DNA from 3 places in the Streptomyces sp. NPDC017940 genome. Region 2 is predicted to be linked to each of the others. Evidence: riboswitches for the same ligand, from Rfam matches in the RefSeq annotation. Region 2 holds a riboswitch; each other region holds the start of a gene.

Region 1 (9,764 bases), on a different contig from region 2:
GCAGGCGCTGAGCCGCACCGGCCGCGGTGGCCCGATAGCTCTCCGGCAGCGCGTCGACCACCTTGCGCATGGCTGAGGCGAGCGCCGTACCGAGGCCGAACGCCTGGGCGCCGCGCCGCGATCCGGCGACGAGCAGGGCCAGTGCCTCGTCGTGGTTCAGTCCGGTGAGCTCCGTCTGGAACCCGGGCAACAGGGCGAACCCGCCGTGGCGGCCGCGCTCGGCGAAGACCGGGACACCGGCTGCGGACAGCGCGTCGATGTCGCGCAGCACGGTGCGGGTGGACACCTCCAACTCCCTGGCGAGCGCGGCCGCGGACATCCGGCCGTGCTGCCGCAGCAACAGCACCAGGGATACCAAGCGGTCGGCGCGCATGCGTAAAACTCTACGGGAATACGTGACACAGGGTGTCGTGTATTGCTTGGGAAGCTGAGCGGCATGACGAACAGGAACATGCCGAACAAGAACATGACGAACAACGACTTGAGGGACAAGGACTTGACGGACAAGCAGGCTGCCGTCGAGCCGAACGACCTGGGCAGGTACTTCATCGAGCGCGCCAACGCAGGCGATGTCGACGGACTCGTGGCGTTGTACGAACCGGACGCCGTGCTGGCGTTCCCCCCGGGGAACATCGCGACCGGACACGCGGAGATCCGCAAGGTGTACGAGCAGTTCGTCGCCGCCGCGCCGGTGCTCTCGCCCGGCAGGCAGCACCCCGCGCTGGTGAGCGGCGACCTCGCGATGACCGCGGCCACGCTGACCAATGGTGACATCACCGTCGAGATAGCCCGTCGTCAGCCGGACGGAACCTGGCTGTGGGCCGCGGACCAGTCGGCGCTCGCGCCGTGACGGGGGCCAACGGTGGTGTGAGCACCCGCTGTTAGCCTGCGCTCATGATCAAGGGGAGATCGCCCGGCCGCGACCGCATAGCTCATTGGCGGGAAGCAACAGGTCAGAGCGTGTTCTGATCCTGGCAAGCTTCGTGAACCGAGTCGGCAACGGCCTCTTCAACACGGCGGCGGCGCTCTACTTCACGCTGGTGGTGGACCTACCGGCAGCGCAGGTGGGCGCCGCCCTCACCGTCGCGGGCCTGATCGGTCTGCTCGCCGGGATACCGGGAGGCCACCTGGCCGACCGACGCGGGCCCCGCACCGTCATGATGCTCGCCCTCGCGGTCCAGGCGGTGGCGATGTCCGCGCTCGTGCTGGTCGAGAGCTGGGCGGCCCTCACGGTCGTCGCCACCCTCGACCAGCTCGCCGCAGCCGTCAGCGGCGCGGCCTGGGGAGCCCTCGTGGTCAGGGTCGGTACCGACCGTCCCGCGCTGTTCCGGTCGAGACTCCGTACGTACGTCAATCTGGGCGTCGTCCTGGGAACCGTGGGCGCCGGCTTCGCCGTCGCGGCGAACACGCGTACCGCCTACGTCGTGCTCATTCTCGGCAACGCGGCCAGTTTCGCACTGTGCGCGCTCCTCCTCTTCCTGCTCCCCGCCTACCAGGCGTTGGCGGCACCGCCGCAGCAGCGCTGCTGGTCGGCGCTCAGCGACCGTCCGTTCGTGACCTTCACCGTCCTGCACGGTGCGATGGGCCTTCAGTATCCGGTGGTGTCCCTGCTCCTGCCGATCTGGATCTCCGAGCACACGGACGCGCCGCGCTGGACCGTAGCGGTGTCCGCGATCAATGCCGCGGTCTGCCGTCGGGCCCGCACTCGAACGCTGGGGTACGCGGAACCGACCTTCCTCCCGACAGGGTGCAGCGGCTGCCGACCGGCGTGAAGAAGCAGACCAGGCGCACGCATAGTCGGCCGGACCGTGCGAGTGTCAGACCGTCGGTGTCGCCGGTGTCGCCGGCGCCGCGTGTGCTGCCTCGGCGGCTGCCCGAACCGGGACGACACGGGAAAGTCCGTGTGCCGCGAGCACCTTGCGGAACGGCTTCCAGACGGCGGGGTCGGAGAGATTGGTGAACAGCCCCGGGCAGGTGTTCGTGTCCCCGCTCACCAGGCCGTGGACCACGGCTTTGCCGCGCGAGGGCGGCGCGAACAGCGGTCCTCCGCTGTCCCCGGGCCCCACCCGCCGCTCAGGGGTACCGGCGCACACGAAGTTCTTGTCCCAGGTCCCGCCCTCGGTGTCGAACTCGGTGACCGGGAGCGCCGTCTCGTGCAGGCGCGTGGGCTTGGCCTCGCTCTCCAAGTCGGTACGCCCCCAGCCCGCCGCCCGGAGGAGGCGACCCGCCTGCGGCTTCGCCCCCAGGGGCGGGAGGCTCGCGCTCTTCTGGCGGGCGGGGGAGTCGAGCACGATGAGACCCAGGTCCGTGTTGGTCTCGGTCGAGAACGCGGGGTGGCTGTGCACGGTGAAGTGGTCCTTGGTCACCACCGTCCCCTGGTCGGTAGTCGCGTCGGACCGCCCCAGGACGACCCGGATCGTGACCTTCCCCTGTTCGGCCCACTTCGAGCAGTGCGCGGCCGTGACGACCACCCGGCTGTCGACGAGCGCACCGCCGCAGTAGTGCGACCAGCTTCCGTCGTCGTCCCGCTGCTGTAGCTGCACCACGAAGGGGCGTTCACCGTCCCCGACCGGCTTGCCGCCGACGATCGCGGCGGCGGAGGGCACGCTCGTCCACACCAGGCCCAACGCGCCGGCGCCTGCCAGGGCCGTGCCCGCTCGGCGACCCATTGACGTGCGCAAGAGCCCACTCCTTTCGTCTGCCGCCGGGTGCGAGTCCGACGGTCCCGTACCGCGGTCGGCACCTGCCGTCCGCGTCCGTCGACGATCCTGGGCTTCCTGTGCCTCCGCCTGGCATCCACCACGTATCAGGCACCCCTCGGCGACCGCGCAACCTCCTCGCTCACGCGCAACGCGCCCACGCGTCCACGGCGGCGTCCGCCCGGGCAACGTCCACCCCGGGCGAGGCCCCCCGCCCTGGGGCGCGCAGAGTACTCCGTATGACGACACCCGCAGAGCTGCTCCGCTCCTTCGCCCGGACCCGCGCCTCGCTCGACGGTGCGGAAGTCACGTACTGGTGGACCGGGAACGTGTACTCCTGGGCTCCGGACGAGCCCTACCAGCACGTCTTCGGCCTCGAAGGGCTCAACGTCGCCCGCCTGGTCCGGGACGCCGACGCCGGCCAGGACGCCTACCGACTGCTCACCCGTGAGGCCGCCTTCTACCTCGACCCCGCGAGCCGCGAGATCCTGGAGACCTGGCAGGACCTGCCGGTGGTGCACATCTGGAACGACCCGGCGAACCAGAAGTGGCGTCCCTTCCCGATACCGACGACGGAGCTCGACGGACAGGTCTGCTTCAGCCTGGAGATCCCGCTCGCCTACCCCTCGCCCCTGCCCGTGGCCCAGTACCCCGTCCACTCGGCGGGCGACACCTACAAGGCCCTTGAGCTCTTCCAGTTCTTCGCCGACCGCGCCGACCTGGCCGGCACCGCGCCGAGCGTCCCCGCCACCATGTCGTGGACCCGGATGTCCCCATGGCTCCCGTGGATGGCCCGAGGGCAGCGGCCCGGCGGGCTCACCTTCCACTGCCGGGGCCGCAAGCTCGGCTCGTACGCCGAGGTCCCCGACCGCACCCGCGCCCACATCGCCGACCACCACCCGGAATTCGCCCACGCCCCGGAGAGGTGGAGCGAACCGAACGAGACCAGCTGGACGTACTTCCGCAAGCTCAACCCGACGAGCTAGCCGTTGCATTAGCGCCCTGCGAGTGCGGGTCCCCAGAGAACGGTCCGCGTGCGGCAGCCTCAGTACGGGCCGTTGACGTTGTCGATGGAGCCGTAGCGGGCGGCCGCGTAATTGCAGGCGGCGGTGATGTTGGCGACCGGGTCGAAGCTGTCGAGCGACGTGCCGGGCAGGCGGTAGGTGGTGAAGGTGGGGCCGATGACCTGGAGGAGCCCCTTGGACGGGGTGCCTGCGGCGGCGTTTACGTCCCAGTTGTTGATGGCCAGCGGGTTGCCCGAGGACTCACGCATGATGTTGCGGTGGATGCCCTCGTAGGAGCCGGGGATGCCGTGCTGGGCCATGAGGTCGAGTGACTCCCTGATCCAGCCGTCGAGGTCGTTGGTGTAGGTCTTCTTCGCCGGGGCGGCGGCGGGCTCGGCGAGCGCGCTGTCGCGCTCGGAGCGGTCCGCCCGCTCGGCGGAGGCGGCCGGCTTCTCCGCGGGCCCGGCCGGGCCCTTCTTGCCGAGGGTGAGCTCGATGCCGGCGTGGATCACCTTCGGGTCGGCGCCGATGACGCCGCGGTTGTCCCGGTAGAGCTTCTGCCAGCCGCCGCTCAGGGAGTGCTCGCGGGCGATCTTGGAGAGGGAGTCACCCGCGACGACGACGTAGCTGTCGGGGGCCGCGGCGGGCTTGGCGGCCGTGTGGGGCTCCGCCGCGGCGGCGGTGGTCGCGCCGAGCACCGGGAGCGCGAGGACGGCTCCTCCCGTGCCTGCGGCGGCGATGCCCCGGGCGAGCGGGCTGGACTTGGGACGACGGTGCTTTCCCTTTGCGGGCATGGCGCATTCCTCTCCGTCGCCTACGAGGTGAGCTGTCGGGTTCGGACGGGAGATGTCCGGTCGCGGCGTGCGCGACTTCACCCCGAGCCGTTCCGGAAACCGGATCGGCGTCTTGCCTGGGTCCCCCGCTCCTGCCGTGCGTAAGTGAGTGATCGGAAAGGTTTCCGGACAGCGGCAGGATTCGGCGTTCCATCCGGATTGACGGTGACGTTAAGCGAGAAAGTCCCGGCGGAACAAGACCAGAATTGCGGAGAGGAATGCACCAGGTCCGTTCCTGGTGATCATATTCCCCGGCCCTCTTTGATCGATTGGCCCAATCCTCTTTGCCAGAAAGGGAGTGCGCCCCATGCGCTCTCCCGAGAGCCCCGCGAGGGCGTCTTCATTGGTGTGACTCATTTCACGGGACGGGCGCGGGGTGAGGTGTCGCTCGTCACGTATCGGGGCGCGTCGTGTCGCTGATCATCGCGCAATACGGGTGATGTTTTACGTACGCCAACAACAGCATGAAGAGGCGGATTTTCGGTGCAAAAATGGACATAGTGCAGCCGCATTGTCAGTGGTGGCTGCAAGGCTGAGGGCATGAACGGCGATGAGCAACTGCTGCGCGGCCGGGTGTACGGGCACGACCACGACGACCCCGGCCCGCTGGCCGACCAGACGTATGCGGTGCTGACGGGCGGGCCGTTGGACGGACTGCTGCTGCGCATCACGGACCGGCGGCCCAAGGACGTGGACGAGGGCGTCGCCCTGCCCACCGAACTCGGACGGTTCCCCGGCGGCCGGTCGCTGTACGGCCCGCGGCCCGGCGAACCCCGCAGGCCGGGCCCGGGCGTGAGTTGCCGCTTCCACTACACCGGCGACGTGCCCTGACCGCGGTCGCCCTGGCGTAGAAGAATGGAGTCGGGGAATTCCGTCGGGAGGAAGCCATTGGGGTCGCCGGGGAACCCGCGGGCTCAGAGCGAGAAACCGCCGTCGATTCCGAGGACCTGCCCCGTGATGTAGGCGGAACGGCGGGAAAGGAGGAAGGACACCAAGTCCGCTACCTCGTCCGGTGTTCCGGGTCGGCGCAGCGGGATCCTGCTGATCTGCTCCTTGCGTTTCGCTTCGCTGAGTTCAGCGGTCATGTCCGTCGATATCATGCCGGGCGCAACACAGTTGACGCGTACTCCGAACCGGCCGAGTTCCTTCGCGATCGACTTCGTGAACCCGATGATCCCGGCTTTCGACGCCGCGTAGTTCGACTGGCCGATGTTGCCGTGGATGCCCGCCACCGAGGAAACGGTCACGATGGCCCCGCTGTCGTGCCGCATCAAGGAGCGCGCCGCGGCACGGCAGATGTGATAGGTGCCGTCGAGATTCGTACGGAGCACCGTGTCCCACTCGTCGTCGGCCATCCCGGCGAGCGGCCGGTCCCGTACGACACCGGCGTTCGCCACCACCGCGCCGATCGGGCCGAGTTCGGCCTCCGTCTCGGACACGAGTTCCGCGGCCCGGCCCGCCACCGAGACGTCGGTCCTGCGGGCGAGCACCCGCGCCCCGACGCCGCGAGCCTCGGCCGCCACCGCCTCGGCCCGCTACGGCGTGGAGAGGTAGCAGAACGCCACGTCGAAGCCGTCGGCCGCCAGGCGGAGCACGGCGGCCCTTCCGATGCCGCGCGAGCCGCCGGTCACCACCGCGACAGGCCTGCTCCCGTCGGTCATCGGGCTGTCCCGAGCTTGGCGGAGACGAGTTGGTGGATGGCCGCCAGGGTGGTGAGCGACTTGATCTCCTCCTCGTCGATGGTGATGCGGTACGTCTTCTCGATCTGTACGGCGACTTCCATGGCGGTGAGTGAGTCCACGGCGAGGTCCGTCCTGAGGTTGGCCTCGTCGGTGACTTCCTCGGTGGGGAGTTCGAGTTCTTCGGCGATCAGCGCGCGCAGGTCCTCGCGGTTGACGCCTGCTGTCGGGTTGCCTGACACGGTGCCGTCCTCCTTCGATCTGGCCCTTGTGGTGTCGCTCTTGACGCTCGGCCCCGGTTCGCTTCAGACGACGAGTGCTTCTCCGCCGTCGACCCCGATGACGTTTCCGGTGAGCCAGGGCGAGTCCGAGACGGACAGGGCGACGATCGCCTCGGCCACGTCTTCGGCGCGCGTCAGCCGACCGCCCGGATTGACGCCCCGGCAGTGGGCGACGAGCTTCTCGTTGCCCGGGATCCTCAACAGTGCCGGGGTGATCGTCGTGCCCGCCCGGATCGCGTTCACCGCCACGCCCCGGGGGGCGAGTTCCACCGCCAGGTTGCGGACATGGGACTCCAGCGTGGCCTTCGCCGCCGCGACGGGCGCATAGCCGGACAGCACCCGGGACCCGCCCGCGCTGGTCATCGCGAAGACCTTCGCCCCCCGCGGCAGCAGCGCCGCCCGCACCAGGTCCTGGATCCAGTACACGAGACTGTGCGCCATGACGTCGACCGTCATCGTCAACTGTTGCTGCGTGACCTCGGGCACCTCTTCCTCCTGGCCGGTCCGCGCGGGGAGGAGGGAGGTGAGCGTCCCGTAGGCGACCGAGTGCAGGACGATCCGGGGCCCGACACCGGACGTGAGGTCCCGGATGACGGGGACGAGTTCCGCGCGAGCCCTGGGCGCCGCGATGTTGCGGTTGAAGAAGTGTGCCTCCACGCCGAGCCCGCCCAGGGTCTCGGCATACTGCTCCGCCCGCCGCTGCTGTCCCTCGGCCAGGTCGAAGTGCACCCCGATGACGTTGCAGCCCGCTTCGGCCAGCGCCCGCGCGGTCTTCTTGCCCATGCCGCTGGACACGCCGAAGACCAGGGCCCAGGAACCCTTGAGGGGAACGAACATCACTCTCCTCCCTTGGCGGCCGCCGCCCGCGGCGCGCGCGGTCCGGGTGAACTCCCGCCTCGTGGTGCGACGGTCAGCTCGGCGTAGGCGAGCGTGCCCTGGGCGGAGGCCGTGAGTACCGCGCGCCGGGTGGGGGCCGTGTGCGCCTGCGCGAACAGGCCCACGACGCGCCGCAACGGGGTGAGGCAACCGGCCTGCGCCGGTGCCGGGACGACGACGACCTCGCACGCGCCGTGCAGGTGGTCGAGCCACCGTGCGGCGGCCGTCCCCACTGCGGAGTCGTCGAGGACCGCGTCGACCCGGCCCGGTGGGGCGTCGCCGACCAGCGGGCCGAGGACGGCGTGGGCGTCGTGCGTCGCCGCACCGGGGGCAAGGAAGGCACTCCGTACCCGGCACGTGCCGTAGCGCGCGTGTCCCCCCGCGGCGGGTTCGCAGTGCAGCACGGCGGCGCCCGCCTCCGTTCCGGGGGCGAATGCCTGCGACGGCGGCACGGAGGCGGGCGCCCGCGACGGCGCTCCAGGGGACGGTGGCTGCCACGGTGCTCCAGTGGCGGGCGGCTGCCACGGTGTTCCAGGGGCGGGCGGCAGCGCCTGAGAAGGTGAGAGGGCCTCCTCGACCGCGCCCACCAGGACCGCACGGGCCCGGCCCGCCGCGACGGCGCGAGCCGCGATCTGCAACGCCTCGAGACCGGCCGTGACAGGGGAGTTGACGGTCAGGTTGAAGCCGGTGATGTCGTGCTCCATCGAGAGCCTGCTGGCGAACGAACTCATGGCGATGAAAGGGCTGCTGGACGGAGACATCTGCGCGGCGCCCTCCCGCATGATCGTGCGGTCCATCGCCTCCAGCAGGGCGGCGCCGGTGTTGTTGATGGCCACCGCCGCGCCCCGGTGCTCGCGCTCGGTCCGCGCGAACCGGCCCCCGGCGTCACCGACCGCCAGCCTCGACGCGGCAAGGAGGTACTTGCACGCATCGGGCAGCCGCCGGTAGCCGCGCCCGGGCAGGGCGACCTCCGCCTCGAACCAGCCGGGGGCCGCCGCCCCGGCGGGAGCCAGCGCGTCCGCGGGCCCGCAGACGCCCGGCGCCGCCATGCCCATGCCGACGACGGCCAGTTCACCGGTGCTCACCGTGACCACTGCGACGCCTCCCCACCGACACCCTCGGCACCGGCACCGGCACCGGCACCGGCACCGACACCGACACCGGCACCGACACCCTCGACGATGCTCTCGCCCTCGATGTCGCCCTCGCCGTCGACGAGGCCCTTGACCACGAAAGACGTGTTGTTGCCGCCGAACGCGTAGGTGTTGACCAGGACGGCGGGCGCGGCCGGCGGCACGGGACGCTCCTGGGGGAGCCAGACGTCGCACTCCGGGTCCTGGTCGATCGGAGTGTTCGCCGGGACCCGCCGGTGGCGCAGCATGAGGGTCGCCGTGAGGCAGGCGAAGGCGCCTGCCGCACCGGTCGTGTGACCGATCATCGCCTTGAGCGAGAAGAGCGGCAGCTCACGCATCCGTGGCCCGAACACCCGGTGCAGGGCCTGGCTCTCCACCACGTCGTTGAGCGGTGTTCCCGTCCCGTGGGGGATGACGCAGCCCACATCGGCACCGCTCAGCTTCGCGTCGGCCAGCGCGTCGAACATCGCCCGGACGATCTGGTCGCCCGAGGGGTCGGGGGCGGTCGCGTGATAGGCGTCGCAGCTCCAGGCCGCACCGGCCAGCTCGGCGTACGGTACGGCTCCACGCCGCCGGGCGTGATCGGCCGCTTCGAGCACGATCATGGCCGAGCCGTCGCCGAACATCGTTCCGGCCCGGCTCCGGTCGAACGGCCGGCAGCGCCGCGGATCCGCGGCCCCCAGCCGGTTGAAAGCACCCATCCTGGCCCGTGTGGCCCCCTCGGCCCCGCCGACCAGGACCGTGCTCGCCTCACCCGCACGGATCATGTCGAGCCCGATCGTGAGCGCGTACCCGCTGGCCGAGCAGGCGTTGCCGACACTTGTCTGCGCCGCACGCGAGCCGATCGCCGTCCCCACGACGGCGGCCGCGGGCGTCAGCGTCGTCCAGGTCGTCCGTCCCGCGCTGCGCTGGAGCTCCTGCATGTCCGAGTTGCCCAGCTCGACGCCGAGCACCACGGGAACGGTCTCGCGTGCCCCGTCCTCCACTCCGGCGTCGGTGAGCGCCTGTTCGGCCGCGGCGATCGCCAGGCGGGGGCTGCTGCCGAGCTCCACGCCGGCATGGCAGGACGGCTCGGCGGGCACCTCCGCCCGGTCGACCAGATACATCTTCCTGGTCCGCATGTTGAGGTGGGGCAGCGGAATCGCCTCCGGCTCCCCGCCACCCGCGAGCAGGCCGTTCCAGTACGCGCCGACCCCGGTGCCCAGGCAGGAGATCGCACCCAGACCGGTGATCACGACACGGGGGTCGTCGTCGAACGG
Region 2 (9,764 bases):
GCGCGAACCCGCGATCGTGAACACCACGGCCTCCACCGCGGGGTCGACCGCGGTGAAGGAGATGACCTTCACGCCGTCGGCCAGCTTGATGCCCGCCATGCCGCCCGCCGGGCGGCCCTGCGGGCGCACCTGCGCCGCCGGATAGCGCAGCAGCTGCGCGTCGTCCGTGATGAAGACCAGGTCCTCCTCGCCGGTGCGCAGCTCCATCGCGCCGACGATGCGGTCACCGTCCCGCAGGGTGATGACCTCGAGCTCCTCCTTGTTACTGGGGTAGTCGGGGACCACGCGCTTGACCACGCCCTGTGCGGTGCCGAGGGCAAGGCCCGGTGAGGACTCGTCCAGCGTCATCAGGCAGATGAGCTTCTCGTCCCCCTCCAGGGCGAGCAGTTCCGCAACCGGAGCCCCACCGGAGAGATTGGGCGCCGACGCCGTGTCCGGGAGCTGCGGCAGGTCCACCACGGACAGCCGCAGCAGCCGGCCGCCGGACGTCACCGCGCCCACCTCGCCGCGCGCCGTCGCCGGCACCGCGGAGACGATCACGTCGTGCTTGACGCGCCTGCCCTCGCTCTCCCCGAAGGGTTCGCCGTTGGCGGTCCGCGCGAGCAGCCCCGTCGACGACAGGAGCACCCGGCACGGATCGTCCGCGACCTGGAGCGGCACCGTGGCGGCGGGTGTGCCGCCCGACTCCAGGAGCACCGTGCGCCGGTCCGTGCCGAACTTCTTCGCCACGGCGGCCAGTTCGGTGGAGACCAGCTTGCGCAGCTCGGCGTCCGACTCCAGGATCCGCGTCAGCTCGTCGATCTCGGCGTTCAGCTTGTCGCGCTCGGCCTCGAGCTCGATGCGGTCGTACTTGGTGAGGCGGCGCAGCGGGGTGTCCAGGATGTACTGCGTCTGGACCTCGCTCAGGGAGAAGCGCTCGATCAGGCGCTCCTTGGCCTGTGCGGAGTTGTCGCTGGAGCGGATGAGGCGGATGACCTCGTCGATGTCCAGGAGGGCGATGAGCAGGCCGTCCACCAGGTGCAGCCGGTCGCGCTTCTTGCCGCGGCGGAACTCGCTGCGGCGCCGCACCACGGTGAAGCGGTGGTCGAGATAGACCTCGAGGAGTTCCTTCAGGCCGAGGGTCAGCGGCTGGCCGTCCACCAGGGCGACGTTGTTGATGCCGAAGGACTCCTCCATCGGCGTCAGTTTGTACAGCTGCTCCAGGACGGCTTCCGGGACGAAGCCGTTCTTGATCTCGATGACCAGGCGCAGGCCGTGCGCGCGGTCGGTGAGGTCCTTGACGTCGGCGATGCCCTGGAGCTTCTTGGAGCCCACCAGGTCCTTGATCTTGGAAATGACCTTCTCGGGGCCCACGGAGAAGGGCAGTTCCGTGACCACCAGGCCCTTGCGGCGGGCTGTGACGGCCTCCACGGAGACCGTGGCGCGGATCTTGAAGGAGCCCCGGCCCGACTCATAGGCGTCCCTGATGCCTGACAGGCCGACGATGCGGCCGCCCGTGGGCAGGTCGGGCCCGGGGATGTGGCGCATCAGCGTGTCGAGGTCGGCGCCCGGGTGCCTGATGAGGTGGCGGGCGGCGGCGATGACCTCGCCGAGGTTGTGCGGCGGCATGTTCGTGGCCATGCCGACGGCGATGCCGGACGCGCCGTTCACCAGCAGGTTCGGGTACGCCGCGGGGAGGGCGACGGGCTCCTTCTCCTGGCCGTCGTAGTTGGGCTCGAAGTCGACCGTGTTCTCGTCGATCGACTCCGTCATGAGGGACGTCGCGTCGGCCATGCGGCATTCGGTGTACCGCATCGCGGCCGGCGGGTCGTCGTTGCCCAGGGAGCCGAAGTTGCCGTGGCCGTCGACCAGGGGGAGGCGCATCGAGAAGGGCTGTGCCATGCGCACCAGGGCGTCGTAGATCGATGCGTCGCCGTGCGGGTGCAGCTTGCCCATCACTTCGCCCACGACGCGGGCGCACTTCACATAGCCGCGCTCGGGGCGCAGGCCCATCTCGTTCATCTGATAGACGATGCGGCGGTGCACCGGCTTCATGCCGTCCCTGGCGTCCGGCAGGGCACGGGAGTAGATGACCGAATAGGCGTACTCGAGGAAGGAGCCCTGCATCTCGTCGACGACGTCGATGTCGAGGATCTTCTCCTCGAACGCGTCGTCGGGCGGCGGGGTCTTCGTGCTGCGGCGGGCCATCGCTGCTGCGGCTCCTTCACCAACAAGTGCGGGATCTGATGCCGACCATTGTGGACTGTCCCACTGACAACGCGGACCGCGACCCGGTGTGAACGTCCACCACGACCTGGTACGGACGGTGGGCGTCAACCTGGTGGCACGCCGTCACCGCATCCGGTCGGCACCCGCCACCAAGATCACGGCATGGTCTCCGGGCGGCGCGCGGCGACGGGCGCGGCGGCCCGCGCCCGGCCGATCACGCCCAGGGCGAAACCCGACTACGCCGAGGGCGGAGCGGGAACTTCGCCAGGTGTCCGGGGCCTTGCATACAGTGGCAGGACTGGCAGCACTCATTGCGTATTTTGCGATCGAAGGGACGTACATGCCCATGGGTCACACGGCCACAGCCGAGACCGGCTCCGGCGGCCTGACAGCGACCGAGCACCGGCTGTCCAACGGCCTGCGCGTGGTGCTCTCCGAGGACCACCTGACCCCGGTCGCCGCGGTCTGCCTCTGGTACGACGTCGGCTCGCGCCACGAGGTCAAGGGCCGCACGGGCCTCGCGCACCTCTTCGAGCACCTGATGTTCCAGGGCTCGCAGCAGGTGCACGGCAACGGCCACTTCGAGCTGGTGCAGGGCGCCGGCGGTTCGCTCAACGGCACCACCAGCTTCGAGCGCACCAACTACTTCGAGACGATGCCCGCCCACCAGCTGGAGCTCGCCCTCTGGCTGGAGGCGGACCGCATGGGCTCGCTCCTGTCGGCGCTCGACGAGGAGTCGATGGAGAACCAGCGGGACGTCGTCAAGAACGAACGCCGGCAGCGCTACGACAACGTTCCCTACGGCACGGCCTTCGAGAAGCTGACCGCCCTCTCCTACCCGGAGGGCCACCCCTACCACCACACGCCGATCGGCTCCATGGCCGACCTGGACGCGGCCACCCTCGAAGACGCGCGGCACTTCTTCCGTACGTACTACGCGCCCAACAACGCCGTCCTGTCGGTCGTCGGTGACATCGACCCCGAGCAGACGCTCGCCTGGGTCGAGAAGTACTTCGGCTCCATCCCCTCCCACGACGGCAAGCAGCCGCCGCGGGACGGCTCGCTGCCCGAGCGCATCGGCAAGGAGCTGCGCGAGGTCGTCGAGGAGGAGGTCCCTGCGCGCGCCCTGATGGCCGCCTACCGCCTCCCCGAGGACGGCACGCGCGCGTGCGACGCGGCCGACCTGGCCCTCACGGTCCTCGGCAGCGGCGAGTCCTCGCGTCTGTACAACCGCCTGGTGCGCCGTGACCGCACCGCCGTCACGGCCGGGTTCGGCCTGCTGCGCCTCGCCGGCGCGCCCTCCCTCGGCTGGCTGGACGTGAAGACGTCCGGCGACGTGGAGGTCCCGGTCATCGAGGCCGCCGTCGACGAGGAGCTCGCCCGGTTCGCCGCCGAGGGCCCCACTCCGGAGGAGATGGAGCGGGCGCAGGCGCAACTGGAGCGCGAGTGGCTCGACCGGCTCGGCACGGTCGCGGGACGCGCGGACGAACTGTGCCGGTTCGCCGTCCTCTTCGGAGACCCCCAGCTCGCCCTCACCGCGGTGCGGCGCGTCCTCGACATCACCGCCGAGGAGGTCCGGGAGATCGCCGAGGCCCGGCTGCGCCCGGACAACCGCGCGGTGCTCGTGTACGAGCCCGTCACCCCCGAAGACGCCGACCACGAAGCCAGCGAGGAGGCGGCGAAGTGACCGAGGCCGCAACGATGGAGTTCCACCCGCAGCCCCAGGCGGGCACCGCCAAGCCCTGGGCGTTCCCCGCCCCCGAGCGCGGCGCGCTCGCCAACGGCCTCACGGTGCTGCGCTGCGACCGCCCCGGGCAGCAGCTCGTCGCCGTGGAGGTCCACCTCGACGCACCCCTGGACGCCGAACCGCAGGGCCTGGACGGCGTCGCCACGATCATGGCGCGGGCCTTCAACGAGGGCACCGACAAGCACTCAGCGGAGGAGTTCGCCGCCGAGCTCGACCGCTGCGGCGCCACGCTCGACGCGCACGCCGACCACGCGGGCGTCCGCGTCTCCCTCGAGGTGCCCGTCTCCCGCCTGCCCAAGGCGCTCGGCCTGCTCGCCGACGCCCTGCGCGCGCCCGCGTTCGCGGACAGCGAGATCGAGCGCCTGGTGCGCAACCGCCTGGACGAGATCCCGCACGAGAGCGCCAACCCGGCACGCCGCGCCGCCAAGGAACTCTCCCGGCAGCTCTTCCCGGCCTCCTCGCGGATGTCCCGTCCGCGCCAGGGCACGGAGGAGACGGTCACGGCCATCGACTCCGCGGCCGTGCGCGCCTTCTACGAGAAGCACATCCGCCCCGCCGCTGCCACCGCCGTGGTGGTCGGTGACCTCACCGGCATCGATCTGGACGCCGTCCTCGCGGACACGCTCGGCGCCTGGACCGGGGGAGCGGCCGAGCCGCGCCCCGTGCCCGCGGTGACCGCGGACGACCGGGGCCGCGTCGTCATCGTGGACCGCCCCGGCGCCGTGCAGACGCAGCTGCTCATCGGCCGCGTCGGCCCGGACCGGCACGACCGCGTGTGGGCCGCGCAGGTCCTCGGGACGTACTGCCTCGGCGGCACGCTCACCTCGCGCCTCGACCGCGTCCTGCGCGAGGAGAAGGGCTACACCTACGGAGTGCGCGCCTTCAGCCAGGTGCTGCGTTCGGCGCCGGACGGCACCGGCGCCGCGATGCTCGCCATCAGCGGCTCCGTGGACACCCCGAACACGGGCCCGGCCCTCACGGACCTGTGGAAGGTCCTGCGCACGCTGGCAGCGGAGGGGCTCACCGACCCCGAGCGGGACGTCGCCGTGCAGAACCTCGTCGGGGTCGCCCCGCTGAAGTACGAGACCGCTGCCGCCGTCGCCGCCACCCTCGCCGACCAGGTGGAGCAGAACCTGCCGGACGACTTCCAGGCGCGCCTGTACCGCCAGTTGGCGCAGACGGGCACGGTGGAGGCCACCGCGGCCGTGGTGAACGCCTTCCCCGACGACCGCCTCGTGACGGTCCTCGTGGGGGACGCCGCGCAGATCGAGGGGCCCGTGAAGGCGCTCGGCATCGGCGAAGTGAGCGTGGTCACCGGCTGATTCCGCCGCCCCGGAGGCACAGGTCCAGAGGCGGATAGTCACCGCCATAGGGCGGCAAACCATGACACGAGAACAGGGACCCCAGTGACGCAAGATGTCGCTGGGGTCCCTGCATGCAGCCATATGTCCGTATTGATGGGGAGGTTGTTCGTCTGCCCTGTGGCGTGCGCTACAAAAGTGCTGATCCGTTTGTTCTTTGAAAGAAGAGACGTTTAGCGTCAGTCCGGCTGTCCGTCAGGCACCACGCCGCGCCCGCGGCACCGGACAGTCATCGCCGAGTCCCCGTACGGCGCGAGCCAGGGGAGCCGGGGACCCACGTCCCTGGGGTGAATCGGACCCCTTGCCGCGAGGCGAGGAGCCCGTAGGAGACCTTCCTGCTCCGAACCCGTCAGCTAACCCGGTAGGCGAGAAGGAAGGAAAGGATCAGCCGCTTCATGGCGTTCATCCGCCCGACCGGCAAGCACCGCCGTCCCAGCCGTATCACGCGTACGACCGCCGGTGCCGCGGGTGTTGCCGCGCTCACCACCACCGGGGTCATCTCGGGTCTGGCCGCCCCGGCGTTCGCCGCCGAAGGGGCCTCCGCCGACTACGCGCACGCCGGCCTCACCCAGTCCATCTCCGTCGGCGACTCCCTGGCCGGTGAGATCGACGCCCAGGCCGCCGCCCAGAAGCAGGCCGCCGACGAGGCCGCCGCCATGGAGAAGGCCGAAGCCGAGGCCAAGGCCAAGGCCGAGGAGGCCAAGCGCAAGGCCGCCGAGGCCAAGCGCAAGGCCGAGGCCGCCGCGAAGGCCAAGGCCAAGGAGGAGCGCGAGGCCAAGGAGCGCGCCGCCCGTGAGGCCGAGCGCAAGCGCCTCGGCTCGTACGTCTCGCCGATCGCCGGCAGCTATGTCTCCACCGGCTACAAGACCGGAGGCGCCATGTGGTCCTCCGGCAGCCACACCGGCGTCGACTTCCACGCCGCGTCCGGCACGCAGGTCCAGGCGGTCGCTGCGGGCACCGTCGTCGAGGCCGGCTGGGGCGGGGCGTACGGCAACAACGTCGTGATCCGCCACCACGACGGCACGTACACGCAGTACGGCCACATGTCGTCCCTGAGCGTCACGGTCGGCCAGGCGGTCACCCCCGGCCAGCAGATCGGCCTCTCCGGCTCGACCGGCAACTCCAGCGGCCCGCACCTGCACTTCGAGGCCCGCACCGGCGCGGACTACGGCTCCGACATCGACCCCGTCGCCTACCTGCGCTCGCACGGCGTCAACGTCTGAGGACCCCACGCGAAAGCCCCGGCTCACCCGAGCCGGGGCTTTCCGCGTACCGGAAACTCCCCCGGTGCCCGCGCCCGTTGGCCAAAAGATATCCATGGATTACGCCTGTCGTCGGAAAACCGGGCCAGCTGCAATAGAGTTCGGGTCGACAGCTGATCCATGTCGGCAGGGGTCCATATCAGCAGGGTTCGCGGAATCGTTGAAAGAGCGCTGTTCGATGCGTCGGTCCGTGCGCCGGCCGCAGCGCCGGCCACGCGTTTCGCGGGCATCAAAGCGGAGGTCCGTCATGCGCATTCCCGCGCAATCGGTGTGCACGGCCATCCGGGGCGACATCGTCTCCGGTGTCTACGAACGCGGCACGCGCCTCACCGAAGACCTGCTCGCCCGCCGCTACGGAGTCTCACGCGTCCCCGTGCGCGAGGCCCTGCGCACCCTGGAGGCCGAGGGCTTCGTCGTCACCCGCAGGCACGCGGGCGCCTGCGTCGCCGAGCCCACCGAGCAGGACGCGGCCGACATCCTGGAGATCCGCGCCCTCCTGGAGCCCCTCGCCGCCGCCCGCGCGGCACAGCGGCGCACCGACGCGCACCTGAAGGTCCTGCGGGGCCTCGTCCGGCTCGGCCAGGAGCGGTCCCGGCGCGGCGGCGAGGAGCTGCGCTCACTCGACGGCTGGTTCCACGAGACGCTCGCCAAGGCCTCCGGGAGCCCCGGCCTCATCACTCTGCTGACCCAGCTGCGGCACAAGATCGCCTGGATGTACGTGGCCGAGCCGCAGGCCGCGCCCACGGAGACGTGGGCCGAGCGGGCCGCGGTCGTCGACGCCGTGGCCCGCGGGGACGGGGAGCGGGCCCGCGCTCTGGCCGCACTGCACGTCGAGCGGTCCGTGGCCGCGCACCGGCCAGGGCGGGGTGCCCGCGCGGGGCGCGTGAGGGGTTCGCAACATCCCGTGAACACGGTGAGCGCGCGGAATTAACGGCGGCGCCGTATAAAAAGGGAAGCAATTCCGGCCGCGGGAATTCGGGCTGCCCATTTCCGGTCCGCGCGTTCACGAGATCGCGAGATCGCGCATTTACGAGGTCGTGCGTTCACGAGGTCGCGAGTTCGCGCGTTCACGAGGTCGCGGCGATCACGAACTCGCGCCGATCACGAACTCGCGAGGTCGCGCGTTCGCGAGTTAGGAATCCCCTCCCGGACGCGTCCGTTCGGTACGGTGCGCTTTTCGTCCCGGGCATTCGTGATCCCGGACCGCCCACCCACCCACACGGACGTACGTACAGCGAAAAAAGCGGTGGAGCCGCGCAGGCCCGACAGGCCCGCGCGGCTCCACCGCATTGCACCCGACCCGGTCGGGCGACGCTCAGACGGTCTCGGGAAGCTCCTCGAGCCCCTCGGCGACCAGCTTCGCCAGCCGGTCGAGCGCGGCGTCCGCGCCCTCGGCGTCCGAAGCGAGCACGATCTCCTCGCCGCCCTGCGCACCCAGACCGAGCACCGCGAGCATCGAGGCGGCGTTGACCGGGTTGCCGTCGGCCTTAGCGATGGTCACGGGAACGCCCGCGGCCGTGGCCGCACGGACGAAGATGGAGGCGGGCCGGGCGTGGAGGCCCTCGGCCCAGCCGACGTTGACGCGGCGCTCAGCCATGTGTTGCTGCCCTTCCAGGTGTCTCACACTTGTCTAGACCAGTGTCTCATGCCGACCCGGGTGCACCGGACGGCCATCGTCCGGTTGCCCGCCGACCACTACTCGGCCGCCTGCCGACAACCGCCCGGTTGCCCGCCGACCACCGCCCGGCCGTACGACACCGCCTCGTGCGGTCCGCCGACCGATGTCCGGCGCCTCCCACCTTGCCCCGGCCCCGGCTGCCGCGCGACCCGTACCCTGGCCCCATGCAGACCCCGCAGGACCGGCATGCCTACCCCTCCCACTGGGAGGCCGACGTGGTGCTGCGGGACGGGGGCACCGCCCGGATCAGGCCCATCACGGCCGCCGACGCGGACCGCCTCGTCAGCTTCTTCGAGCAGGTGTCGGACGAGTCGAAGTACTACCGCTTCTTCGCGCCGTACCCGCGCCTCTCCGCCAAGGACGTGCACCGGTTCACCCACCACGACCACGTGGACCGGGTGGGCCTCGCCGTCACCGTGGGCGGCGAGTTCATCGCGACCGTGCGCTACGACCGCATCGACGCCGCGGGCCGCCCCGCGTCGGCGCCCGCGGACGAGGCCGAGGTCGCCTTCCTCGTCCAGGACGCCCACCAGGGCCGCGGTGTCGCCTCCGCGCTGCTCGAACACATCGCGGCGGTCGCCCGCGAGCGCGGCATCCGGCGCTTCGCCGCCGAGGTCCTGCCCGCCAACACCAAGATGGTCAAGGTCTTCACGGACGCCGGCTACCAGCAGAAGCGCAGCTTCGAGGACGGCGTCGTGCGCCTCGAACTCGACCTGGAGCACACCGAGCGCTCCGTCGCCGTGCAGTGGGCCCGTGAACAGCGCGCCGAGGCCCGCTCCGTGCAGCGCCTCCTCGCGCCGGGTTCGGTCGCCGTCGTCGGCGTCGGGCGCTCCCCGGACGGCGTGGGCCGCGGTGTCCTGCGCAATCTGCTCGGCGCCGGCTTCACGGGCCGCCTGCACGCCGTCAACAGCGCGCTGCCCGAAGGCACCACCGAGGTCGAGGGCGTGCCCGCGCACCGCTCCGTGCGCGACATCGCCGAGCCCGTCGACCTCGCCGTGGTGGCCGTAGCGGCCGAACACGTCCCACAGGCCGTCACCGACTGCGGCGAGCACGGCGTGCAGGGGCTGGTGGTGATCTCCGCCGGATACGCGGAGAGCGGCCCCGAAGGACGTGAGCGGCAGCGGGAACTCGTCCGGCGGGCCCGCTCGTACGGCATGCGCCTCATCGGTCCCAACGCCTTCGGAGTCATCAACACCTCGCCCGAAATGCGCCTCAACGCCTCCCTGGCGCCCGACCTGCCCGCCGCCGGACGCCTCGGCCTCTTCACGCAGTCCGGCGCCATCGGCATCGCGCTCCTGTCCCGTCTGCACCGCCGCGGACGCGGCCTGTGGGGCCTTTCCACCTGTGTCAGCGCGGGCAACAGGGCGGACGTCTCCGGCAACGACGTACTCCAGTACTGGTACGACGACCCGGACACCGACGTCGCCCTGATGTACCTGGAATCCATCGGCAACCCGCGCAAGTTCACGCGCCTCGCCCGCCGCACCGCCGCCGTGAAGCCCCTCGTG
Region 3 (9,764 bases), on a different contig from region 2:
ACGAAGCGGCTTCGATCAGTACGTAGTACGGCCCCGTGCTGTTGCGCAGGTCCCGGATGACCGGGCCGTCGAGCCAGGAGCGCAGGGCGGTGGCGACTGTCTGCGGGTCGTCGCTGCCGACGGCGGCGTGGATGCGTTCGCACGGGACGCGGATTGCGTCGAAGCGGCGGCCGAGCGGGAGCAGGGCGATGCCGTCCTTCGCCCACGCGCGGTAGACCGCGCCTGGGTCGGAGTCGGTCTGCGCCAGCCATTCAGTGATCAGATGCCTGTCGCTCATCAGGACGCCCTCACGGTCGCGGTGATCTGCCTCACAGCAGTGACCGTAAGGGCGCGCCCCACTGAGGGAGGACCGGATTCCGGTCCCTCCGTCAAGCAGCCAAGATGCCGACCCGTACGGCCAGCTCAGAAGCGCGACGGCGCCGCTCGGCCTGCTTCGACTCGACCTCTTCGAGGATGATCCGGCGCGCGTACCCGTTGTACGCGATCGTCTCCGGCGCCGCCTCGTACGCCTTCTGGAGCGTGGCGATGGCGACGTCCGGCTGTCCGTCGAGCTGGAAGCCACGCGCTTCCTCGATCCGGTGCCGAGCACGACGAGGCAGCGACTTGATGACCGCCTTGTCGGCCTTCGCCGCTTGGCGAACGGACTCGCCACCCTGGTGGAGTTCGACCGCTACGGTCACCGCGTGCGCGCCCATGACGGCGCGGCTGAAGCTGGTGACCGGGTGGTAGTAGCCCTGCGGCAGACCCTTGGCCATGTCGTTCGCTCTGTCCCAGTGCCGCCATGCCGTCCCGGTCTCTCGCCGACGGGCTGCCGTGTAACCGAGCTCGAACTGGAGAGCACCCGCGATGGCCAGGACATCATCCGAGGCGTCGGGCAGAAGCGGTTCGAGGAAGCGCACGGCTTCGAGGGTGACGGCGTCGGCTGCGTCGAAGTGACGCTGTCCGCTGTCTCGGTGTGCCTGCGCCAGCAGCCAGGCCGCCACGCCGATCGTGTGCGGGTCCTCGGATTCCTGCGCTGCGGTCATGCCGCGTTCAGCAACTCGCCAGAGCAGGCTCGGGTCTGGCTGGTAGGCGACGAAGAACTGGCACAGGCTGTACGCCTCTGCGAGTAGGGCCTGCGCGGCCCGACGCTCGGCGGCGCTGTCCGAGTGGCGCACGAGTGCCCGGCTGTCACGGATGAGGTCCGGAAGCAACTTGCCGATGACGTCCCGGTGGTTGCGGGCCTGATGCCGCGCTGTCCATGCCGCGTGCAGGCGCGCGTCGAGGTGCGCGACGGGGGGCGGCTCGACCGCGGAGGAGAACGCGAACGAGTCGACCGCGGCCTTGACGGAAGGGAGCCGGGGGTGGCCGGGTCCCGCGAAGAGATCGACGTGCATATCGGGACGGCCTGTCAGGTCGGCGAGGTCGCCCACTCGCAGTGCTTCGGCGATGCGCAGCACCATCGCCAGGCCGGGGGCCTGCTGCTGACCGTTCTCGATCTTCTTCAAGGTGTGCGGTGAGACGCCCACGAAGTCGGCCAGCTGGGGCCGCGTCATCCCGCGGCGTTCGCGGAGGATCTGTACGCGTTGGCCGAAGCGCAGCGGGTCGGCGTATGGGTCCGAGGTAGCGTCTGAAGACATCGCGGCCTTGCCCCTCCCTGAACAGCTCGTCACTGTCAGGGTATTGGGCAGGGCCCTTCTCATGTGAGACGTCTCTCACCCCCGGTCTTGGCTGACGGTGGTCGACGTCTCAGTGGACCCCTCGCTCCGCAGGGCGACCCGCCTCCGCCGCACGGGGGAGGCAGTTCCTGCGCAGGCGGGATTCGCGGGGTTCTCCGACGTCCCGTACACCAGCGCCTGGTGGCGGCTGCTCGCTGCCGCCGTCAGTGGCCTGATGGCGCTGTGGGGGCCGCTGATCCTCGCCCTGACGTACGGCTACCACCGGCGCCGGTGCCGCGTGTCCGCGTGAGAACGGACCGTCGGCGGCACACCGGTCGCGGGGCCGCGGGGAACCGATTCGCTATCCGCGTCCCGCATGGCGTACTGTTGGGTTCACCGACGCGGGGTGGAGCAGCTCGGTAGCTCGCTGGGCTCATAACCCAGAGGTCGCAGGTTCAAATCCTGTCCCCGCTACTGAAACCGAAGGCCCGGAATCGTTCATCGATTCCGGGCCTTCGGCATGTGGGGCCCACCCCGGCGCCCGGGCTCCGGTTCCGGCGGCTCCTTCCGGTGGCTTTCGGCTGTTCGTGCTGCCCTTTCGCGCCGTTGTCCCCGGCGGCCTTTGCCTTGACTCGTGTGCCGTGCGTAGCGTTGCGGTCACCATGAGTCGGGTGCGGTACGTGCTGTCAGTGGTGCTGCTGACCATCTGCGCGCTGTTCGCCGGTGTGTGCCACGGGCCGCACGGGCTCGCCGCCACGAGCCAGGCCGCCGCCGCCCCCGCCCACCACGTCTGCCCCGGCCCCGCGCACGGCGAGCACGCCGGTTCCGCGCACGGCGCCGCCCTCGCCGCCCAGCCCGCCGACCGGGAGCGGCCCGAAGGCGCGGGCGGCGGCAGGAGCGGTGACCGCGGCGCCGACGACCTGGCGCCCCCCGCCCCGGCCCCGGGGGCCGCGGCCGCATCCCGGGACGGACCCCCGTGCCCCGCCTTCGGCCAACGACTCCTCGTCGCCATCGGAGTGGACCGGAACTGAGGGGCCCCGCGGTCCCCGGGCGCCGGCGCGTACCTCGTACGCCCCGGCCGCGCGGACCCCGAGCCACCCCCCATCCACGTACCGAAGCACCGAAGGACGCACCCCCATGATCGGAAAGCTTCAGCCCGCGGCGGCGGCCGTGGGCAACACGCCCGTGCTCTGGATCGACGAACCCGCCCCCGACGGCGGCCGCGGCTACTGGGCCAAGCTCGAAGGCTTCAACTTCGGCGGCATCAAGGACCGCGCCGCCCTGCACCTGGTCGAACGCGCCCGCGCCCGCGGCGAACTGCGGCCCGGCGCGCCCGTCGTCGAGTCGACGTCCGGCACCCTCGGGCTCGGCCTGGCCCTCGCGGGCGTGCACTACGGCCACCCCGTGCACATCGTCACCGACCCCGGCCTCGAACCCATCGTGGAGCGGATGCTGGTCGCGCACGGCGCCCGCGTCCACCTCGTACGCGAACCCGGTGCCGTCGGCGGCTGGCAGCAGGCCCGGGTCGACCGGGTCGAGGCTCTGCTCCAGCGGCCCGAGTTCGCGGGCGCCTGGTGCCCGAACCAGTACCACAACCCCGACAATCCGGAGGCCTATCGGGGACTGGCCGCCGAACTCGTCCAGCAGATCGGGCAGTTCGACGTGCTGGTGTGCGCCGTCGGCACCGGCGGGCACTCCGCGGGGATCGCGCGCACCCTGCGTGCCGCCTCCCTGCCCGGGCTCGAACTCGTCGGCGTCGACAGCGTCGCCTCGACGATCTTCGGGCTGCCCGCGGGCCCCCGGCTCATGCGCGGGCTCGGCTCCTCGATCCATCCGCGCAACGTCGACCACGCCGCGTTCGACGAGGTCCACTGGGTGGGCCCGGCCGAAGCGGTGCGCAGTGCCCGGCGGCTCGCCGGGCGGCAGTTCGCCACGGGGGGCTGGAGCGTCGGCGCGGTCGCGCTCGTCGCGGGCTGGCTGGCGCGTACGCGGCCTCGCGGGACGCGTGTCGCCGCGGTCTTCCCCGACGGCCCCCAGCGGTACTTCGACACCGTCTTCAATGACGAGTACTGCCACGAGCGGGGGCTGCTCGGCGGCGCGGGCTCCGTCCCCGACGAGCCGCGGGAGGTCGCGGGGCCCGGCGAGGGGATCGTCGAGTGGAGCCGGTGGCGGGCCGAGCGGCGCGCACGCACCGGGGCCCGCGGGGACGCGGGGGCGGCGGGCGGGCAGGCCGGGGTTCCGGCGGGGGCGGGTGCCCAGTGAGCGCCGGGAGCCGGGTGGGCGCGGTGGGCGGTGTCCGGGCTCGGGTGCGGGCCTTCGAGCCCGCCGTGCAGCTGCTCTTCGTCAACCAGTTCAGCATCAACCTCGGTTTCTACATGCTGATGCCGTACCTCGCCGCCCACCTCTCCGGCGACCTCGGCCTCGCCGCCTGGGCGGTGGGCCTGGTGCTCGGCGTGCGCAACCTCTCCCAGCAGGGGATGTTCCTGGTCGGCGGGGCGCTCGCCGACCGGCTCGGGTACAAGCCGATGATCGTGGCCGGCTGCGCCCTGCGCACCGCGGGCTTCGCCGCCCTCGCCTTCGCGCAGACACTGCCGGTGCTCATCGCGGCTTCGGCGGCGACCGGGCTCGCGGGCGCGCTGTTCAATCCGGCGGTACGGGCGTACGTCGCCGCCGAAGCGGGCACGGCGGAGCGGCGCGTGGAGGCGTTCGCGCTGTTCAACGTCTTCTACCAGACCGGCATCCTGCTCGGTCCGCTCGTCGGGCTCGCCCTGACCGGCGTGGATTTCAAGCTGACCTGCGCGGTGGCGGCGGTCCTCTTCGCCGTGCTCTCGGTGGTGCAGGTGCTGCGGCTTCCGGTGCGGCGGGGGGAGGCGGGCTCCTCCGGCGACGGCGACGGTGACGGCGTCGGTGCTGGTGCCGGTGCCGGGGGCGGGCAGTGGCGTGCGGTGTTCGGCAACCGGCCGTTCTGGCTGTTCTCGCTCGCCATGACCGGGTCGTACGTCCTGTCGTTCCAGGTGTACCTGGCGTTGCCCCTGGAAGTGGAGCGGCTGCTCGGCGGGGGGACCTCCACGACCGTCGCGACCAGCGCGCTGTTCGTCGTGTCCGGGCTCGTCGCCCTAGTGGGCCAACTCCGGATCACCGACTGGTGCAAGCGGACGTGGACGCGGGAGCAGTGCCTGGTCGCCGGGCTCGGCCTGATGGGTACGGCGTTCCTGCCGCCCGCGCTCGGCGGGCCCGGGTACGCGGGCGTCACCGTGCTGCTGCTGTGCGCGGCGGCGCTCGCCGCCGCGAACGCCGTGCTCTACCCCTTCGAGATGGACACCGTCGTCTCGCTAGCCCGCGAGCGGTGGGTGGCCACGCACTACGGCCTCTACAACACGGTGTGCGGCGTCGGGATCACGGCGGGGAACCTCGCCATGGGCGCCCTGCTCGACCTGGGGGAGAGCCGGGGGCTGCCCGCCGTGCCGTGGCTGGTGCTCGCCGCCCTTGGCGCGGGCTGCGCGCTGGCCCTGCGTGCGCTGGGGCGGTCGGGCCGGCTCACGGCACCCGTACCGGCGCTCGGAGGTGACACCACCTGACACGTACGCGCCCGGGGCGCACGCCGGGCCCACCCGCTCGCCCCGCACCCCGGGCGCCTTCCACCACCGGCGACCCCTAACCCACTCGGCCCACACCAGGTCGCCTCCCGGCGCCGCTGCGGGAAGCCTGGGTGGGCCGAGGCGGCACGGGTTGAGGTGAGAGCGGAGCGGTGGTGGTTGCTGTGCGTGGTGGGGGGCCGAGCGATGCGCGCGGCGGGCGGGGCTCGGGTGCGGGAAGTGAGTCGGGCGGCGCAGGTGGTCAGCGGGGCGTAGGTGCCGAGAGTGGGGCCGGTGGTGGGCGGGACTCCGGTGCCGGGCATGAGGCCGGTGGTGTGCGGGGTACGAGGGCCGGGGGCGGCTCTGGTGCTGGGCGTGGCTCGGGTGTTGGGCATGGCTCCGGTGCTGGGCGTGGCTCCGGCGCCGGGCGTGGCTCCAGTGCCGGGCGTGGGGCCCGTGGTGTGCGGGGCTCGGGTGCGGGGCGCGGTCCCGGGGGAGCGCGGAACGTGCCCCGGGAGCGCGCCCTCGTCAGGGCGCTGCCCCCGCTGCTCCTCGTCGTCGGCATCTGCTTCGACGCGCTCACCCCGCCCGAGTTCACCGCGTCCCCGCTGTTCGCCGCCGCCCCCCTGATCACCGCCCCGTTCTTCCGGCTGCGCACCACCGTGGCGGTCGCCGCGATGTCCTGCGCGGCCGTGATCGGCCTGCGCCTGCGCGGCGACGGCGCGAGCGCCGACGTCGAGGTGGTCACCGAGTTCCTGACCATGCTGACCGTCGGCGTCCTGGCCGTCGTCATCAACCGCGTCGTACGCCGCGGCGACGCCCGCCTCGCCTCCGCACGCTCCATCGCCGAGACGGCCCAGCGCGCGGTGCTCCCGCAGCCCGACCCCCGCATCGGCGGCCTCGACATCGCCGCGCGCTACGAGGCCGCGCAGGCCGACGCCTTCATCGGCGGTGACCTGTACGCCGTGCAGGACACCCCGCACGGCGTACGCGTCATCGTCGGTGACGTACGCGGCAAGGGCATGGGCGCGGTGGCCGCCGTCGCCGTGGTGATCGGTGCCTTCCGGGAGGCCGCCGAGCAGGAGTCGACCCTGGAGGCGGTGGCGCAGCGCCTGGAGCGGGCACTCGCCAGGGAGGGCATGCGGCGGGACGGCCTCGACGCCTTCGAGGGGTTCACCACGGCCGTGCTCGCGGAGGTCCCGAGGGGCGGCGAGGGGATCGTACGGATCATCAACCGGGGGCACCCGGAGCCCTTGGTCCTGCGCGGCGACGGGCGGCTGTGCGTGCTCACGCCGGCCGAGCCCGCGCTGCCGCTCGGCATGGGGGACCTCGGCACCTGGCCGGACCGCGCCGACCGCGTCGAGTTCCCGCCCGGTGCCACACTGCTGCTCTACACCGACGGGCTCTCGGAGGCCAGGAACGCGGAGGGGGAGTTCTTCGACCCCGCCGTACGGCTCGGCGGCCGCGTCTTCCCCGGCCCCGGCGGCCCCGACGCGCTCCTGGCCGCCCTCGTGGACGACGTCCGCGCCCACACCGTGGACGGCGCCACGGACGACATGGCCCTGCTCGCCGTACGACGACCCGTCACAGCCGGTGACTGAACGGCGTCCCTCCGCACAACGGCTGACGCGGCATCAGCCGATCCGCGGGGGCCGTATCGCTGCGCTGGGTCATGACCACCGTTCAACTCGCCCCACTCACACCGCAGATGTCCCTTGTGTTCGTGGCGTAAGCGTTTAACGATCAGCCGGAACAGCTTGGAATACCGACCCGCTGTCTATTAACGTTCGATAACGCAGCGCGGTCGTCCCAGTCGACACTCAAGTCGGCTCCGTGCGCACACGCCTAATCCCGCAAGGGAGCCGGGGAACCACCACATTGGGGTGAATCGGGCATGATCCGTGCCCGTAGGAGACCTTCCTGCTCCGAACCCGTCAGCTAACCCGGTAGGCGAAAGGAAGGAAAGGAGTGCGCCCCAGTGGCGTCCAACCGGCCTGCCCCCGAAGCGCTCTATGTACCGAACGGCGAATCCGTCGAAGGGCCCGAAGCCCCGACCGGATTCGGCGGGTACGCCCCGCAGGAGCCGTGGGAGGAGTGGAACCCCACCGCCGAGTCCGTCCGCCCCGTGCGCGGCCGGCACCGGATCCACAAGAAGGGCGGCGGCGGCCTCGCCCGCAGCTCCACCGTCCTCGGCGTCGGCGTCATCGCGGCCGTCGGCGCGGGCGGCATAGCCACCGCGCAGGGCGGCAAGCCGCCCGTCTCCATAGCCCTGCCGGACATGTCGGCGGTCACGGACTCGCTGCCCGACGCCGGGTCCCTGCCGGGCGTGGGCGCCCTGCTGTCGGACGACGCGCCCGAGGACACCGTCACCGTCGCGGCCGCCGCGCCCCTCAGCTCCGCGGGCGTGAGCGCCGCCGACGCCGAGCAGGGCACCACCGGCGCCGGTGAGGCACTGCGGGCCCGCATCATGCAGCAGGCCGAGAACCAGCAGAGCCAGGCGGACGACGCCGTGCGCAAGGCGGCCGAGGACGCGGCCGTGCGCAAGGCCGCCGAGCAGGCCAAGGCCCAGCAGTCGAAGGCGCAGGCCGAAGCCAAGGCCAAGGCGGCCGAGGAGAAGCGGAAGAAGGAAGAGGCCGCGCGCAAGAAGGCCGAGGCGGAGCGCCTCGCCAAGCTCGCCAAGAGCTATTCACTGCCCACCTCCTCGTACACCCTCACCTCGCACTTCGGTGTCTCCGGCTCCATGTGGTCCTCCGGTCAGCACACCGGTCTCGACTTCGCTGCCCCTACGGGTACCCCGCTCAAGGCCGTGCATTCAGGCACCGTCAAGGAAGCGGGCTGGGCGGGCGCGTACGGCTACCGCACCATCCTCGAACTCGACGACGGCACCGAGATCTGGTACTGCCACCAGTCCTCGCTGAGCGTCGGCGCCGGCCAGAAGGTCACCACCGGCGACGTCATCGGCCGCGTCGGCGCCACCGGCAACGTCACCGGCCCGCACCTCCACCTGGAGGTCCACACCAGCGGCGGCGCCAACGTCGACCCGCTCGGCTGGCTCCAGGGCAAGGGCCTCAACCCGTAACACCCGGGCTTCGGCGGCCCTGGCGACAACCCCCCGACGCCAGGGCCGCCGGAATTACCGCCTCCGTGTGCGTGTTGATCTCCCCATGACCATTCTTCGCCCCCTGGGCTCCTCCGACCTCGAAGTCTTCCCGCTCGCCCTCGGCGGCAACGTCTTCGGCTGGACCGCAGACGAGCAGCAGTCCTTCGCGGTCCTCGACGCCTACACCGCGGCGGGCGGCAACTTCGTGGACACCGCCGACGTGTACTCGGTGTGGGCGCCCGGCAACGAGGGCGGCGTGTCCGAGACCGTCATCGGCCGGTGGCTCGCCGCGCGCGGCAACCGCTCCGACGTGCTGATCGCCACCAAGGTCGGCGGCCACCCCGACTACAAGGGCCTCTCGGCGAGCACCATCAAGTCCGCCGCTGAGGAGTCGCTGCGCCGCCTCGGCACCGACTACATCGACCTGTACTACACGCACTACGACGACCCGTCCGTGCCCGTCGAGGAGTTCCTGACCGCCCTCGACGACCTGGTGCGGTCCGGCAAGGTGCGGGCCGTCGCGGCCTCCAACATCACCGCCGAACGCCTCCAGGAGTCCCTGGACTTCTCCGACCGCGAGGGCCTCGTGCGGTACGTGGCCCTCCAGCCGCACTACAACCTCGTCTCGCGCGACACCTACGAGGGCCCCCTCCAGGATGTCGCGTCCCGCGCGGGCCTCGCGGCCGTGCCCTACTACGCGCTCGCCGCGGGCTTCCTGACCGGCAAGTACCGCAAGGGCACCCAGGTCGACAGCGCACGGGCCGGGGGAGCGGCGCAGCACCTGGAGACCGAGCGCGGGCAGCGCGTCCTCGCCGCCCTCGACGAGATAGCCGCGGACCGCGGCGCCGAGCACGCCACGGTGGCCCTCGCCTGGCTCGCCGCCCAGCCGACGGTGGCCGCGCCGCTCGCCTCCGCCCGCTCCGTGGAACAGCTTCCCGCGCTGCTCGCGGTGGCCGACCTGGAGCTGACGCGGGACGAACTGTCCCGTCTGACCGCCGCGTCGGCATGACCGCGACGGCCGGGCCTCAGGTCCGGTAGGGGTTGGACGAGGGGTGGACGGGGCCCGCCGGGGACCCGTGCCCGGCGTGGGGCTGCCCGTACGGCGCGTGCGGCGTTCCGTACGCGGTACGGGGCACCCCGTACGCGGTGGGGAAGGGACCGTACGCGGCGTACGGGAGCGGCAGCACGACGGGCGCCGTCGCCCGGGCCGCGTACGCCAGCGCGGGGCGCGCCACCTCGCGCCGCTCCCACAGGGCGTCGAGCAGCTCCCGCTCCCGTACGACGAAGTCGGCGCCGGCCCGGCCGCGGTGGGCCCGGTGCCGCAGCAGGGCGAGGGAGGTCGCGTACGTCTCGTAGTCGACGACGGCACGGCCCGCGGCTCTGCCCAGGTGGTACGCGGCGTGGTCGCGGGCGAGGGTCCGCGCGCGCATCGAGCCGAGCGCGAACGGCTCG

The links. Region 2 has a riboswitch for cyclic di-AMP ahead of ACH4DX_RS31995 (M23 family metallopeptidase). Riboswitches for the same ligand answer to the same signal wherever they lie in the genome.
Region 1: linked by a shared signal. The riboswitch ahead of ACH4DX_RS15045 (transglycosylase SLT domain-containing protein) and the one ahead of ACH4DX_RS31995 (M23 family metallopeptidase) in region 2 are both predicted to bind cyclic di-AMP.
Region 3: linked by a shared signal. The riboswitch ahead of ACH4DX_RS34675 (M23 family metallopeptidase) and the one ahead of ACH4DX_RS31995 (M23 family metallopeptidase) in region 2 are both predicted to bind cyclic di-AMP.

Annotation. Positions count from the first base shown of each region.
Region 1 covers NZ_JBIRHJ010000004.1:109,577-119,340, reverse strand. Annotated here, with positions in the region: gene ACH4DX_RS15070 (helix-turn-helix transcriptional regulator) at 1-373, opposite strand, end outside; gene ACH4DX_RS15065 (YybH family protein) at 437-850, shown strand; gene ACH4DX_RS15060 (MFS transporter) at 936-1,772, shown strand; gene ACH4DX_RS15055 (S1 family peptidase) at 1,818-2,681, opposite strand; gene ACH4DX_RS15050 (DUF1838 family protein) at 2,939-3,685, shown strand; gene ACH4DX_RS15045 (transglycosylase SLT domain-containing protein) at 3,745-4,497, opposite strand; cyclic di-AMP (ydaO/yuaA leader) riboswitch at 4,502-4,654, opposite strand; gene ACH4DX_RS15040 (hypothetical protein) at 5,077-5,367, shown strand; gene ACH4DX_RS15035 (SDR family oxidoreductase) at 5,451-6,059, opposite strand; gene ACH4DX_RS15030 (SDR family NAD(P)-dependent oxidoreductase) at 6,072-6,197, opposite strand; gene ACH4DX_RS15025 (acyl carrier protein) at 6,194-6,457, opposite strand; gene ACH4DX_RS15020 (SDR family oxidoreductase) at 6,521-7,333, opposite strand; gene ACH4DX_RS15015 (beta-ketoacyl synthase N-terminal-like domain-containing protein) at 7,333-8,466, opposite strand; gene ACH4DX_RS15010 (beta-ketoacyl-[acyl-carrier-protein] synthase family protein) at 8,454-9,764, opposite strand, start outside.
Region 2 covers NZ_JBIRHJ010000011.1:120,263-130,026, forward strand. Annotated here, with positions in the region: gene ACH4DX_RS31980 (DNA topoisomerase (ATP-hydrolyzing) subunit A) at 1-2,187, opposite strand, end outside; gene ACH4DX_RS31985 (M16 family metallopeptidase) at 2,549-3,895, shown strand; gene ACH4DX_RS31990 (M16 family metallopeptidase) at 3,892-5,277, shown strand; cyclic di-AMP (ydaO/yuaA leader) riboswitch at 5,540-5,698, shown strand; gene ACH4DX_RS31995 (M23 family metallopeptidase) at 5,712-6,539, shown strand; gene ACH4DX_RS32000 (GntR family transcriptional regulator) at 6,826-7,509, shown strand; gene ACH4DX_RS32005 (HPr family phosphocarrier protein) at 7,894-8,175, opposite strand; gene ACH4DX_RS32010 (GNAT family N-acetyltransferase) at 8,421-9,764, shown strand, end outside.
Region 3 covers NZ_JBIRHJ010000018.1:20,673-30,436, reverse strand. Annotated here, with positions in the region: gene ACH4DX_RS34710 (helix-turn-helix transcriptional regulator) at 369-1,619, opposite strand; gene ACH4DX_RS34705 (hypothetical protein) at 1,717-1,947, shown strand; tRNA gene ACH4DX_RS34700 (tRNA-Met) at 2,038-2,111, shown strand; gene ACH4DX_RS34695 (hypothetical protein) at 2,309-2,668, shown strand; gene ACH4DX_RS34690 (PLP-dependent cysteine synthase family protein) at 2,775-3,899, shown strand; gene ACH4DX_RS34685 (MFS transporter) at 3,923-5,215, shown strand; gene ACH4DX_RS34680 (PP2C family protein-serine/threonine phosphatase) at 5,719-6,813, shown strand; cyclic di-AMP (ydaO/yuaA leader) riboswitch at 7,045-7,179, shown strand; gene ACH4DX_RS34675 (M23 family metallopeptidase) at 7,191-8,291, shown strand; gene ACH4DX_RS34670 (aldo/keto reductase) at 8,377-9,321, shown strand; gene ACH4DX_RS34665 (PrsW family intramembrane metalloprotease) at 9,338-9,764, opposite strand, start outside.